Regions from separate parts of the Pseudoalteromonas sp. L23 genome, predicted to be linked through region 1. Evidence: predicted binding sites of a transcription regulator. Region 1 holds the regulator's gene; each other region holds the start of a gene.

What was found. The regulator MetJ, encoded in region 1, represses methionine synthesis genes. The targets are predictions, from matches to a motif close to TAGACGTCTAGACGTCTA.
Positions count from the first base shown of each region.
Region 2: metE (5-methyltetrahydropteroyltriglutamate--homocysteine S-methyltransferase) is a predicted target of MetJ. The motif match lies at 2,294-2,311, and genes of this name have one in related genera.
Region 3: L3V43_RS03315 (methylenetetrahydrofolate reductase) is a predicted target of MetJ. The motif match lies at 1,685-1,702, and genes of this name have one in related genera.

Region 1 covers NZ_JAKKCW010000006.1:262,484-266,758, forward strand. Annotated here, with positions in the region: gene metL (bifunctional aspartate kinase/homoserine dehydrogenase II) at 1-733, opposite strand, end outside; gene metB (cystathionine gamma-synthase) at 738-1,958, opposite strand; gene metJ (met regulon transcriptional regulator MetJ) at 2,303-2,623, shown strand; gene L3V43_RS12675 (malic enzyme-like NAD(P)-binding protein) at 2,704-3,945, opposite strand.
Region 2 covers NZ_JAKKCW010000001.1:276,041-280,315, forward strand. Annotated here, with positions in the region: gene metE (5-methyltetrahydropteroyltriglutamate--homocysteine S-methyltransferase) at 1-2,094, opposite strand, end outside; gene L3V43_RS01300 (LysR substrate-binding domain-containing protein) at 2,384-3,271, shown strand; gene L3V43_RS01305 (ElyC/SanA/YdcF family protein) at 3,372-4,136, shown strand.
Region 3 covers NZ_JAKKCW010000001.1:738,353-742,627, reverse strand. Annotated here, with positions in the region: gene L3V43_RS03320 (undecaprenyl-diphosphate phosphatase) at 1-298, shown strand, start outside; gene L3V43_RS23785 (hypothetical protein) at 325-510, opposite strand; gene L3V43_RS03315 (methylenetetrahydrofolate reductase) at 682-1,638, opposite strand; gene L3V43_RS03310 (pitrilysin family protein) at 1,909-4,275, shown strand, end outside.

The sequences.
Region 1 (4,275 bases):
GTAATTCAGCTTGGCCACGACATACCTTTGTGTATTTTATGGCATTGGCGACTTTACGTGGATCAGTGCTGAATACACCCGTTGTATCCGTCCAAATTGATACTTGAGCCGCATCAAGATAACTTGCCAACAAAGTCGCGCTATAGTCACTGCCATTTCGGCCTAAAGTCACCGTTTCACCTTGTGCATTTGCGGCAATAAAACCGGTAACGATATAGATAGCGTGATCATCAATTGCGCGATAGCACGCTTCTTTGTTATGGGCGTGTAGTAACACCCCCTCTTGTTGTACAAATAACGTACGAGCGTCGATAGCTTTGGCTTCGATACCTTGAGAACTTAGGTAGTTTGCTAATATACGAGCCGACCATAGCTCTCCATGTGCAAGTAAACTCGCGTAGTGAAGATGCTGTTCTTCTCGTCCTGAAGCGATTGCTTGCAGCTCATTGACAAGCTGTTTGAGTAACACACTGTGTTGTTCACCTACAAACAGGGCATCAATTAATTCACGTTGATGATTTTCAACTTGTAATAAAACATCGTTGAATGCGCGAACATCTTGCTGCTCAAAGCTTTGCCATAACTTCACTAGGGTATTCGTTGTTTTTCCTGCAGCAGAAACCACAACACTGTCACCTAGTTGACATTGCTCTAACACTATCTTGGCAACCGCCTGATAACGCTCTGGCGAGCTTAAACTCGAACCACCAAACTTATGTACTACTTTTGCCATTTACTCACCACAACGCTACTGTATGTGCAGGCGTTAATTTGAATGACTTAGCATCATCACTCGCCTGACTTTCATCAATACATGCAAATCCCGCTTCCAGATCTGCAATGAGATCCTGTGCATCTTCAATGCCTACAGAAATACGAATCAACGTGTCGCCCACTCCCGCTTCTAAACGTGCTTGCGGATCCATACCCGCGTGTGTCATCGTCGCTGGATGACAAATAAGACTCTCAACCCCACCTAAAGATTCTGCCAATGAAAAGTGCGTTAGAGACGTTAAAAACTTCGCAGATGTTTGCAGATCGCCTTTGATATCAAAGCTCACCATGCCACCAAAGCCGAGCTGTTGTTTTTTCGCAAGTTCGTGTTGAGGATGCGACTCAAGGCCAGGGTAATAAACTTGGCTAACATACGGCGACTTTTCTAAATATTCTGCAATAAGCTGAGCATTTTCTTGATGTTGGCGTAAACGCACATTTAAGGTGCGCAGTCCACGTAGGGTAAGGTAACTGTCAAAAGGTGCACCGGTAATACCGATATTATTCGCCCACCAAGCTAACTCATCACCCAATTCCTGTGTACGCGCGATCACCGCGCCCCCCACTACATCAGAATGACCATTGATATATTTAGTGGTTGAATGCACGACGACATCCACGCCAAAGGCAATGGGGTTTTGTAATGCAGGAGACAAGAAGGTGTTGTCAGCGGCGACCAAAGCCCCCACAGCGTGTGCTGCATTTACGACAGCTTCTATATCCGTTAACCGCAAAATTGGGTTACTTGGTGTTTCAATCCAAACTAATTTAGGTTTGATCTGCTGCAGCTGCGCAAGACTTTCAGGTTGCGTGAGATCCAAGACTGTTAATTTGAGCAATCCACGCTTTGCAAGCGATGTAAACAAGCGATAGCTACCACCATAGCAGTCATGTGGAATAACCAGCGTATCGTCATGGTTAAGCAGTTGAGTTACTAGGTGAACGGCAGCCATGCCAGTGGCGGTAATAATACTACGAGCACCACCTTCAAGTTCGGTAAGTGCCTGTGCAAGCACATCACGATTAAAGTTACCGCTGCGGCCATAATCGTAGTCGCGTTTGGTATCAAAATCGGCAAAAGAATAGGTGGTAGAAAGGTAAAGCGGTGGCACTACTGCCCCATGCGCTTTATCAGCTTCTATACCGTGACGCACTGCTACCGTCGATTTATTAACTTGACTCATAAGGTCACCTAGATAGTTGGATGTTTAGACGTCTAAAAGGTTAGAGCAACAGAAACCAGAAGTCAAAACATTTATACTGCTAAATGGCTAAATAACTAGTATTTGACTATCTTTTTTAAACCGATAAAATTTCGCCACTCTAGGCGTTGCTAATACGACTGAGTTATTGAAAACTATGGCAGAGATTCTTCTATCTCGCTATGGCGGATTAGTTTATTCATCTATTTGAGTTTGGGATTTATCTTTAATTCGTAAGGTTATCCCTATATTCATGCGGTTGGTGAATAATGTAGACCAGAACCCAGTCATATTGGCATTGATGTAACTGAGGCAAGTACACAATTATGGCAAAATGGAACGGTGAGTATATTCACCCATATGCAGAACACGGTAAGAAAGCAGAGCAAGTAAAAAAGATCACGGTGAGCATACCTCTGAATGTACTCAAAGTGCTAACTGATGAGCGTACACGTCGCCAAGTGAATAACTTACGTCATGCCACGAACAGTGAGCTTTTATGTGAGGCGTTTCTACATGCCTTCACAGGTCAGCCACTGCCGAGCGATGAAGACTTGAGAAAAGATAATCCAGAGCGTATTCCTTTAGAGGTAAGACAAATAATGGAAGAGCGCGGTTTGGAGATCCCAGAAATAAACGAAGAGTGATAACTGCTCTTTCGCTCTGGAAATACAGACACAAAAAAAGCCTCAATCGAGGCTTTTTCATTTGAATAATACCAATGGTACTATTCCATATATCCAGCTGGCATATCGATTTGTGCCACGCCTGATTCAATTGCAGCTACCGCTACCGCTTTTGCGATACGAGGTAACAAACGTGGATCCATTGGTTTTGGAATAATATACTCAGGACCAAACTCTAGACTATCTACGTCAGCCGCTTTTAACACTTCAGCAGGTACAGGCTCTTTCGCAATCGTTCTAATTGCTTCAACCGCTGCAATCTTCATCTCGTCATTGATAGCGGTTGCGCGTACATCAAGGGCACCACGGAAGATAAACGGGAAACACAGTACGTTATTTACTTGGTTTGGATAATCCGAGCGGCCTGTCGCCATGATCAAATCATTACGTGCACCGTGTGCAACTTCAGGGCTGATCTCAGGGTCTGGGTTAGAACAAGCGAATACCACTGGCTTGTCAGCCATTAGCTTTAGATCCTCAGCAGAAAGTAAGTCTGGGCCAGAAACACCAACAAATACGTCCGCATCCGCAATCACGTCTTGTAACGTACGCTTATCCGTGTTGTTTGCAAACAGCTCTTTGTATTCATTTAGGTCATCACGACGAGTATGGATCACGCCTTTTCTGTCCAGCATATAGATGTGCTCACGTTGGGCACCGCATTTGATCAGTAATTCCATACAAGCAATAGCGGCTGCACCCGCGCCAAGACACACAATAATCGCATCATGAATATCTTTACCTTGGATTTCCAACGCATTCAGCATACCCGCAGCGGTTACAATTGCAGTGCCGTGCTGATCATCATGGAATACAGGAACGTCACAACGTTCAATTAGCGCGCGCTCAATTTCAAAACACTCTGGCGCTTTAATATCTTCAAGGTTAATACCACCAAATGTGTCTGCGATATTTGCCACAGTATTGATGAAGTCTTCAGTGGTGTTGTGCTTAACTTCGATATCGATTGAATCAAGGCCCGCAAAACGCTTAAATAATAGTGCCTTACCTTCCATAACAGGCTTTGACGCCAAAGGACCTAAGTTACCCAAGCCAAGAATTGCCGTACCATTACTGATCACCGCAACCATATTTCCTTTACCCGTGTAACGGTATGCATTCGCCGGATCAGCCGCGATTTCACGTACTGGCTCTGCAACACCTGGGCTGTATGCAAGTGCCAAGTCTTTTACGGTCTCGGCAGGTTTAGTGAGTTCAACACTGATTTTACCTGGAACGGGCTTCTCGTGATAATCTAGAGCTTGTTGACGAAAGTCTGTCATGGCGCGATATTTTCCTACGAAGTTAATGTGAGAGTGTGGTAAACGTTCGCATTCTGAATGTTGGCAACCTAGCTAGCTGGTTACAGCAACACACAGTGCGATTAACTATATGAGCGACGACATTCAACCACTCAACAAGCGTATGTGCTTTGCTGTCGCGGTATGTCAATAGGACATATAGTTAATCGACCGTATTCACACAATACCGAGTTTTGCTCATTATTCAAGTAAAATCAGGTCTATCCACTAGCATGGTATTTTCTATACTTTTCCGAGAAGATAAGCTCAATTTTAAGAAATATTTCACAAATAAAATGACTAAAACTTAAA
Region 2 (4,275 bases), on a different contig from region 1:
GTTTGGCGTGTGAATATCATAAACGCCAGGCCCGATGTCATTGGGGTAGTCAAAATCTTCAAAGGCGTCGAGTAAGGTCATATTTGAACGTGACGTTTCAATTGTGATCACGTCCGCATCCATATCCGCTATGGCGGCGATAATATCGTTAAACTCCGAATAACACATATGCGTATGGATCTGTGTTTCGTCATTCACACCACTTGCAGATACCCTAAACGCATATGCCGCCCACGCTAAGTAAGTTTTCCACTGACTGGCTTTGAGTGGCATCCCTTCTCTAAATGCAGGCTCATCGATTTGGATCACCTTAATCCCTGCATTTTGCAAATCCACTACTTCATCTCTCAGTGCTAATGCGATTTGATTCGCGATGCTCGGCTTATCTAAGTCATCTCTGACAAACGACCAAAATAAAATAGTCACCGGCCCTGTTAGCATGCCCTTCATCGGTTTTTTGGTTAAGCTCTGTGCATAACTCGTCCACTTCACTGTCATTGGTGCTGCACGCGAGACATCTCCCCAGATCACAGGGGGTTTAACACAGCGCGACCCATAACTTTGCACCCAACCAAACTGAGTAAAGGCAAAACCTTCGAGTAATTCACCAAAATACTCAACCATATCATTGCGCTCTGCTTCGCCATGTACAAGCACATCTAAGTTAAGCGCTTCTTGTTCTTCAACGGCATAACGGATCTCCGCTTCCATCTGGCTTTGATAAGCATCAGTACTCAACGTACCCGCTTTATAATCACGTCGCGCCTTACGAATAGCTTGGGTTTGTGGGAAAGAGCCTATCGTTGTGGTTGGCAATAAGGGTAAATTTAGCGATTGTGCTTGCTTTTTAATTCTGGTTGCGAATTCACTCGTGCGTTGACCGTCTTTTGCTGTAAGCGCTGAAACACGCTGCTGCACCTCATTATTATTCACTCGAGTAGAAGTCAAACGCGCTTTTACAGGCTTAGAATATTCGACCAACTGGGTAATATCACGCTGCTCCAATGCATTTTTCAATAATGCCAGCTCTTGCCCTTTTTGTTTGGCAAATGCGAGCCAAGACTTTAACTCACTATCAAGCTTTTGCTCTTGCTCTAAGTCCACTGGCGTATGTAATAATGAGCACGAAGGAGCGAGCCAGAGATTATCACCGCGACGTTCATGAACCAGAGCAAGTTGCTGATATACACCTTCGAGATCCGAGCGCCAAATGTTACGACCATTCACAATTCCGAGAGACAGTACGCTATCTTGCCCAACTACTTCCTCTAACGCAGCCAAGTCGTAGTTTGCCGTTACGCAGTCAAAATGCACGCCTTCTACGGGGTAAGATTGAATATCTTCAACATGCGCTTGTACGGAGTCAAAATAACTGGCCAACAACACTTTTACTCCTTGGCCACTCAACGCATCAAAACTCCGGCGCAGCGCGTTACGATAAGCATCGTCGATTTCCAGTGCTAAAATAGGTTCATCAATTTGTACCCACTCAACACCTTGAGCTGCAAGCTTGGCAAGTACCTGCTGATATACAGCCAATAACTTATCTAATAAAACTAATTTATCAAACTCTTGGCCAACACATTTAGCTAAGTAGAGATAGGTTACCGGGCCGACCAAGACGGGTTTTGCTCGGTAGCCAAGTAATTGTGCTTCCTCTACTTGAATGAATAACTCAGTCCAAGTCAGAGCAAACTCCTGTGTTTGAGTTAGCTCAGGGACGATGTAATGATAATTGGTGTTGAACCATTTTGTCATTTCACTTGCTGCACACGCACAGCCGCTAGGTGCTCGACCCCTGCCAATCCGAAACAAAGTATCGAGATTTACAGACTCATCATTTTTGTGACGACTAGGAATAGCGCCGACAAGTAATGAAATATTCAACACGTGATCATACCAAGCAAAATCGCCGACAGGGAGAAGGTCAACACCAGCATCAGCTTGCAATGCCCAATTTTCTGCACGAATGCGCTTTCCTTCCGCGATTAAGTCGTCTTGCGTTAAGTCGCCCGACCAATAGCGCTCTACTGCAAATTTAAGTTCACGTTTTTTGCCTACGCGTGGAAAACCCAAATTATGTGTTAATGCCATGATTTTAATTCCGTCTAGATGTATGGATGTCTAAATTTAATTATCATAATCAAAAACAACAATTGATGCTTTTTCAGATTTCATATGAATAAAATTAATTTGTAATTTTTTGCAAAATTTTTACAGAAGTAGTGACAACGCTGTCATTTTTAGTGTTATAGTGGATTTGTGAATTTTTGAACAATTCACCGCAGGTATTTAGACGTCTAGACATTGATAATAACTAAATAGAATCGTAATATTGAGTAATGCTGAGATTTGCTCACTTCAAATATGAGAATTGTTGATAATGATTGATATAAAGCACCTAAAGACTATCTCCACCTTGAAAGAAACTGGTTCTCTTGTGAATACAGCACGAGAGCTATTCCTGACTCAATCCGCTTTATCTCATCAGATCAAAGATCTAGAGAACAAACTCGACTGCCAACTATTCGAGCGCAAGACCCAACCGGTACGCTTTACCCCTCAAGGCATGTTGCTATTAGAGCTCGCCAATGATGTATTGCCTAAAGTTGAAGCAACAAAGTGTCGTTTGAAGGAAAGCCTTAACCAGCCCATCTCACAACTCAGATTAAGCGTGGAATGTCATGCTTGTTTTCACTGGTTGCTGCCAACAATTAAAGAATTCAATACCTTTTGGCCTGACATTAAAGTCGATTACGAACGAGGCTTTAGCTATGATGCGATTCCTGACCTTATTGAAGATGAGCTGGACTTAGTGCTTACTTCGGACATTCGAGAACCAGAACAGCTCGAATACGCGCATCTTTTTGACTTTAAATTAAAGTTAATCGTTGCACCAGATCACGAATTGGCCAAGAAGGCCTATGTCACAGCACTCGACCTAAAAGATGAAACCATCATTTCTTACCCTATTCCTCGCGAGCGTCAGGACATATTTAAGCACTTTATTCAAAATGCACGCTTTGATGGTACGCTAAAAACCGTCGATCAAGGTTTATTAATCTTCCAACTTGTGAGTGCAGGTATGGGGGTTGCGGCATTACCAGACTGGTTGGTCACACCGTATGAAAGCCAAGGGCTGATTAAATCGATTCCTCTAGGCGCTCTTGGGCTAAATCGTCCAATGTATTTAGCAATGAAGAAAAGCATGAAAGATAACCCTGTTTATCGCCATTTTCTGAATACCTGCCGTAAAACCACGGCAAGATAGTTGACTGGGCTCTTTTTGAGCCCTAATTGTTATACATTTCTACAGCTCCCATCTCATGCTAGCATTGCGTCAGGCTTATCTAAATCTAAGGCATGTTTAAATGTTTGAAGTCAAAAAGGTTATCGGTCAACTTCTGATGCCGTTACCGTTATCTTTGGTTGCACTTATGGGGCTCATGTTTTTTATCGCCAAAACACGCAAAGGGTCGTATATCGCAGTCTGGTTGGTCCTACTAACTACTTGGAGCATATCCACTCCTTATGTCGCGCAACACATTATCGAGTGGGATAAGGGCACGCTCACCGCATTCAATCCAAGCAGGCACAAAAACATAGACAGAATTGTTGTGCTTGGTTGTAATTTATACCCCGATGATTCCCTCCCCAGTAATGCTCAATTAGGTAGTTGCGGTTTAGCTCGACTAGTTGAAGGCATTAGACTTGCTAATATTTACCCAAAAGCCCAGCTGTATGTTTCTGGTTATGGCTATGGCAACGCAACAAGCGCAGGACTCATGGCTAAAACTGCACAGAGCTTAGGTATTTCCGCTACCCGTATCAAGCAAAACCACAATGCCAAAGACACCGCAGACGAAGCGAAAATGCTCGCGCCCGTTTTGGTAGATTATGATGTTGCACTTGTCACGTCAGCTTCGCACATGAAACGCGCAAAAAACCTATTTGAAGCACAAGGCGTTGAAGTATTCCCTGCCCCGACAGAGTTTTATAATTTTAAGTCACTCCCATTAAGTCGGCAGTTTATCGCAAATGATAAGGCGCTAGATATAGTCACTCGAATTTGGCATGAACAAGTTGGTAGTATGTGGATCACGATACGTCGCATTATCGACCCTGAAGCACTTTAAGCGTCGAAAAAGGCATCAAAACCAGGCTAAAGTTCGATAAATTGGCGCTGAAAAACGTAAAAAATTGAAAATTTGCGCAAATATGGGTATAAATAGAGTTTAATCTTAACCCGCGTATCCGCGTACAACACGACTAGGA
Region 3 (4,275 bases), on a different contig from region 1:
TACCATCACCGCAGGTTTATTACTCGGGCTTGATAAGAAAAGTGCGGCGCGCTTTTCGTTTTTAATGTCTATTCCAGTCATTTCGATGATGGGATTGTATTACAGTTTAGAGCTTGCTACCGGCGATGAAGTGGTTGATTGGAATGCGTTATTAAGTGGTGCAGCACTGTCGTTTATCTCAGCTTATGCCTGTATCTTCTTTTTCCTGAAAATCATAGAGCGCATGGGCATGATGCCATTTGTCATTTACCGCTTGCTACTTGGGGTGGGATTAATCGCTTTCTTGAGCCTAAGTTAATCTGGGCTTTGGATAATTCAGCAAGGTTAACAGAAAAGCCAGCTTGATGAAGCTGGCTTTAGGGCCTGTTGGCCTTCGCTGTTTGATTTTTGTTCTTCTGAGTGTGTTTTGGTCGCGACGCTCGACTTGCCGCCTAGTAATCTAGGCAAAAGTTGAGCAACAATGAACAAAGCGCACTCAGGTGAACCCAAAGGGCAGCGCTTGATTGGCATTTCTTCTGTGTTGCCCCACAAGGATGTGGGGTAAGGTGACTTTGCAGGAGCACAAAGTCTTTATCGCCAGACTTACATAGAATGACTATGCTACGCAGGCTCTGCCTTGTATAAATACCAATCAAACTGCTGCAAAAACAAACTTGGAAGAGCAACAGGCCCTAGACTGCATTAAGCAATTTGCTTTTCCGCAAGGCATAATTCCATGGTCGCCTTCAACAGTCGATAAAGGTTTATAGATGCATCTATTTCTTCTTTACGGTTTGTTAAGCTCTCAATATTTAAGCCAAGAGAAATATCTAGATGTGAGCAGCTTTTTAAGATTTGATCTAGATTTTCTCTACAAATACGAATTGACTCACTTAGTGTATTGTCTGCATCTAACATGCGCCACTTGGTTGCTTCTGGTACTGAAATCCCCAGCCACTCCATAAACTGCAAGGTTTTTTCTCCACCACATGGAGTAAAGGTAAGAATAATGCGTTTTGGTGTTTGCCCTTGCTGTTTACAGGTGCGAGCATAGCTCGTAATAAGATCTATGGTTGCTTGAGCGTCATACACTGCTTGGGAAACAAAGAATTGGCAGCCTTGCTCTGTTTTATCAATTAACCTTTCGTGTTCATTACGCTTACTGGCGTGGCGCTCTGCGATAGTTACACCACCTAAGAAAAAGTCATCTTGATGATGCTTCAATACCTTATAGGCTTCAGAAAGCGGCAACTTAATATCGCCTTGTGAAGACGGACTGCCCACCAATACTAGATTGTTTAACCCATATTGCTGTTTTGTGCTGCTTAACCAATCGCCAAAAGCTTCACTGTCGCGCTGTGCCACACTTTTATACGTAATTACATCAAGGTGTGATAATTCGCGGATCAACTGACTATATTCACACGGATCAACGGTGTGCTTAAAAGGAAATGGACGCGGTACTTGAGTACGGCTGCTTTCATCTTGAATGTCATAGATGATCACGCCGTCGTATTCAATCTCATGTAAACGGCCCAAAAGCTTAGCGGCAATTGATTTTAGCTGCTCTGGGTCGGTGCCAATCTTAGGTGGTGTGGTACCAATTAAATATACCCCTTGGTTAGGGTCAATGATTTTCTCTTGAAGCGTTAAAGCCATAATCCTCATTCCACAAAAGCATTTCTGTATCTCTTTACTAATATAGCAGCCATTTAGACGTCTAGATAGATTTTTTTAATGAAAGAATTTCAATAATTATGAATTTATCTCAAGTGCTCAAACCAAAATTTCATATTTGTTTACACATTAGGATGGTAAATCACCTTGGAAATTAGCGAATTAGTATGGCTTTGGGGCATAATCAGGAGGTTTACTAACGTAAGTGAACACGACTTACTTAGAATAAAAAATATGATTAGGACCAAATTCATGAAATTCAAATTACTAGCAACCAGCTTTGCCGTAAGCTTAGCGCTTAGTGGCTGCGCAGCGACGAATTCAGACCAAGCCCAACAGTCAGCTGAAAGTACTCAAGCTGCCCAATCCAATAAAGTATTCGCCCAAGATTATGTTTTGGAAGAGCTAGAAAATGGCCTTCGCGTCATGGTAGTTAAAACTAACTATCCTGATGTGGTATCGCTACAGATCCCGGTTTCTGTTGGCTCGCGTAATGAAGTCGAAGCGGGTAAAACCGGCTTCGCTCACTTCTTTGAGCATATGATGTTCAAAGGCTCAGAAAAGTATCCACAAGACGTTTATTCAGACATTCTAAAAAATTCAGGTGTTGATAATCGCGCCTACACCACCAATGACTACACGAACTATCACCTAAATTTCTCGAAGCAGCATTTAGATAAAGTATTAGAAATCGAAGCGGATATCTTTCAGAACCTGACTTACAGTGAAGAACAGTTTCGTACTGAAGCACTAACCGTGAAAGGTGAATACCTTAAAAATAATGCCAGCCCAGTTCGAAAACTGCTTTCTGCGGTAAGAAAAGAAGCATTTGATAAACATACCTATAAACACACAACGATGGGCTTTTTTGAAGACATCGAAGCAATGCCAGATCAAATGGCCTATGGTAAAACCTTCTTTGAACGTTTTTACAAGCCAGAATACGTATCGCTTGTCATTGTGGGTGACGTAGATCCAAAAGAAACCATGGCTATGGTGAAAAAGCACTGGGGTAATTGGAAAAAGGGTGATTATCAAGCTGATATTCCAGTTGAGCCTAAACAAGAGAAAGCACGTTACGTCCATGAAAAATATGATGGCTTACCAGGTCACTGGTTGCTTGTTTCATATAAAGGCACTGCATGGGAGCCGAAGAAAAAAGATCGAGCTGCGCTTGATTTGATCTCGCAGTTATACTTCTCTCAAAACTCTGAGTTATATCAAGAGCTGGTGGTAGACAAACAGCTTGCAAGCCAAATGTTTACCTACAACCCTGAAACCAAAGACCCTGGTCTTCTGCATGTTTTCGTTAAAGTTGAAGATGAAAAAGATCTGGCGACAGTGCGTGATGCAATCAATAACACTTACGCAAAAGCACGCACAGAGCTGGTAGATGAAAATAAACTTGCTGCACTTAAATCAAACCTAAAGTACAGCTTTATTAACGGCCTTGACTCATCACAATCTATTGCTTCGACACTCGCAAGCTACATGCATTTTGAGCGTGACCCTGAAGTGGTGAATGCGCTTTATGCAAGTGCAGATAAAGTCACTGCGAAAGACATTCGTGATATTGCCAATAAATACTTTGTGGACAGCAGCCGCACAACGGTGACTATGTCTGCACTTGAGTCTGTGCCTGGTTTTGATAAGGAAGTTAACTTAGACAAGTTAGTAGCAAAAATGGACAAGCCAGTAACGCGTCATTTCAACGTATTAGACAAGACCAATAATTCACCGCTGGTGGATGTGAACTTTCTTTTTTACACAGGTGCTGCCGCAGATCCTGCAGGTAAAAAAGGTCTTGCTGCGCTTACTGCGGCTATGATTGCCAAAGGCGGAAGTGAGTCGCAATCATACAAAGAAATTCAAAAGGCGCTGTATCCTATTGCTGGTAGCTTCGGTTATCAAATCGATAAAGAAATGATTTCTTTACGTGGTCGTATTCATAAAGATAATGCAGATCAATGGTATGGCATTGTGAGTCAGCAGCTTTTGAGCCCAGGGTTCAGAGAAGATGATTTTAAACGTCTGAAAAAAGAGCTAATCGACGGCATTAAGGCTGGTTTGAAAGCGTCAAATGATGAAGAACTAGGTAAAGAAGTGCTTTATCACGAGCTGTACAAAGGCCACCCATACGAAAGCTATAACTTTGGTGATTTATCAGACTTAGAAGCAATCACACTGGATGACGTTAAGGTTTTTTACGCTCAGCAATTTACTCAAGCTAAACTTAACGTGGGTATCACAGGTGCACTCGATAAACAGCTAAAAGAAGCGATGTTTAACGATCTTGCGGCTTTACCTAAAGGCGAAGAAGCGCGTTTACAAGTGCCAGATGCCCCTAAACTATCTGGTCATCACGCAACCATCGTAGAAAAGAATGCAAAATCAACAGCGGTCTCTTTTGGTTTCCCAATCGACACGGTTCGTAGCAGCAAAGACTGGGCTGCGCTTTGGTTAGTGCGTTCATACTTTGGTGAGCATCGCAGTTCAAACAGCCACTTGTACCAGCGTATCCGTCAGGTACGTGGTATGAACTATGGTGATTATGCATACATCGAATACTTCCCTCGTGGTATGTTCCAAACTAAGCCGGATGCAAACTTAGGTCGTAGT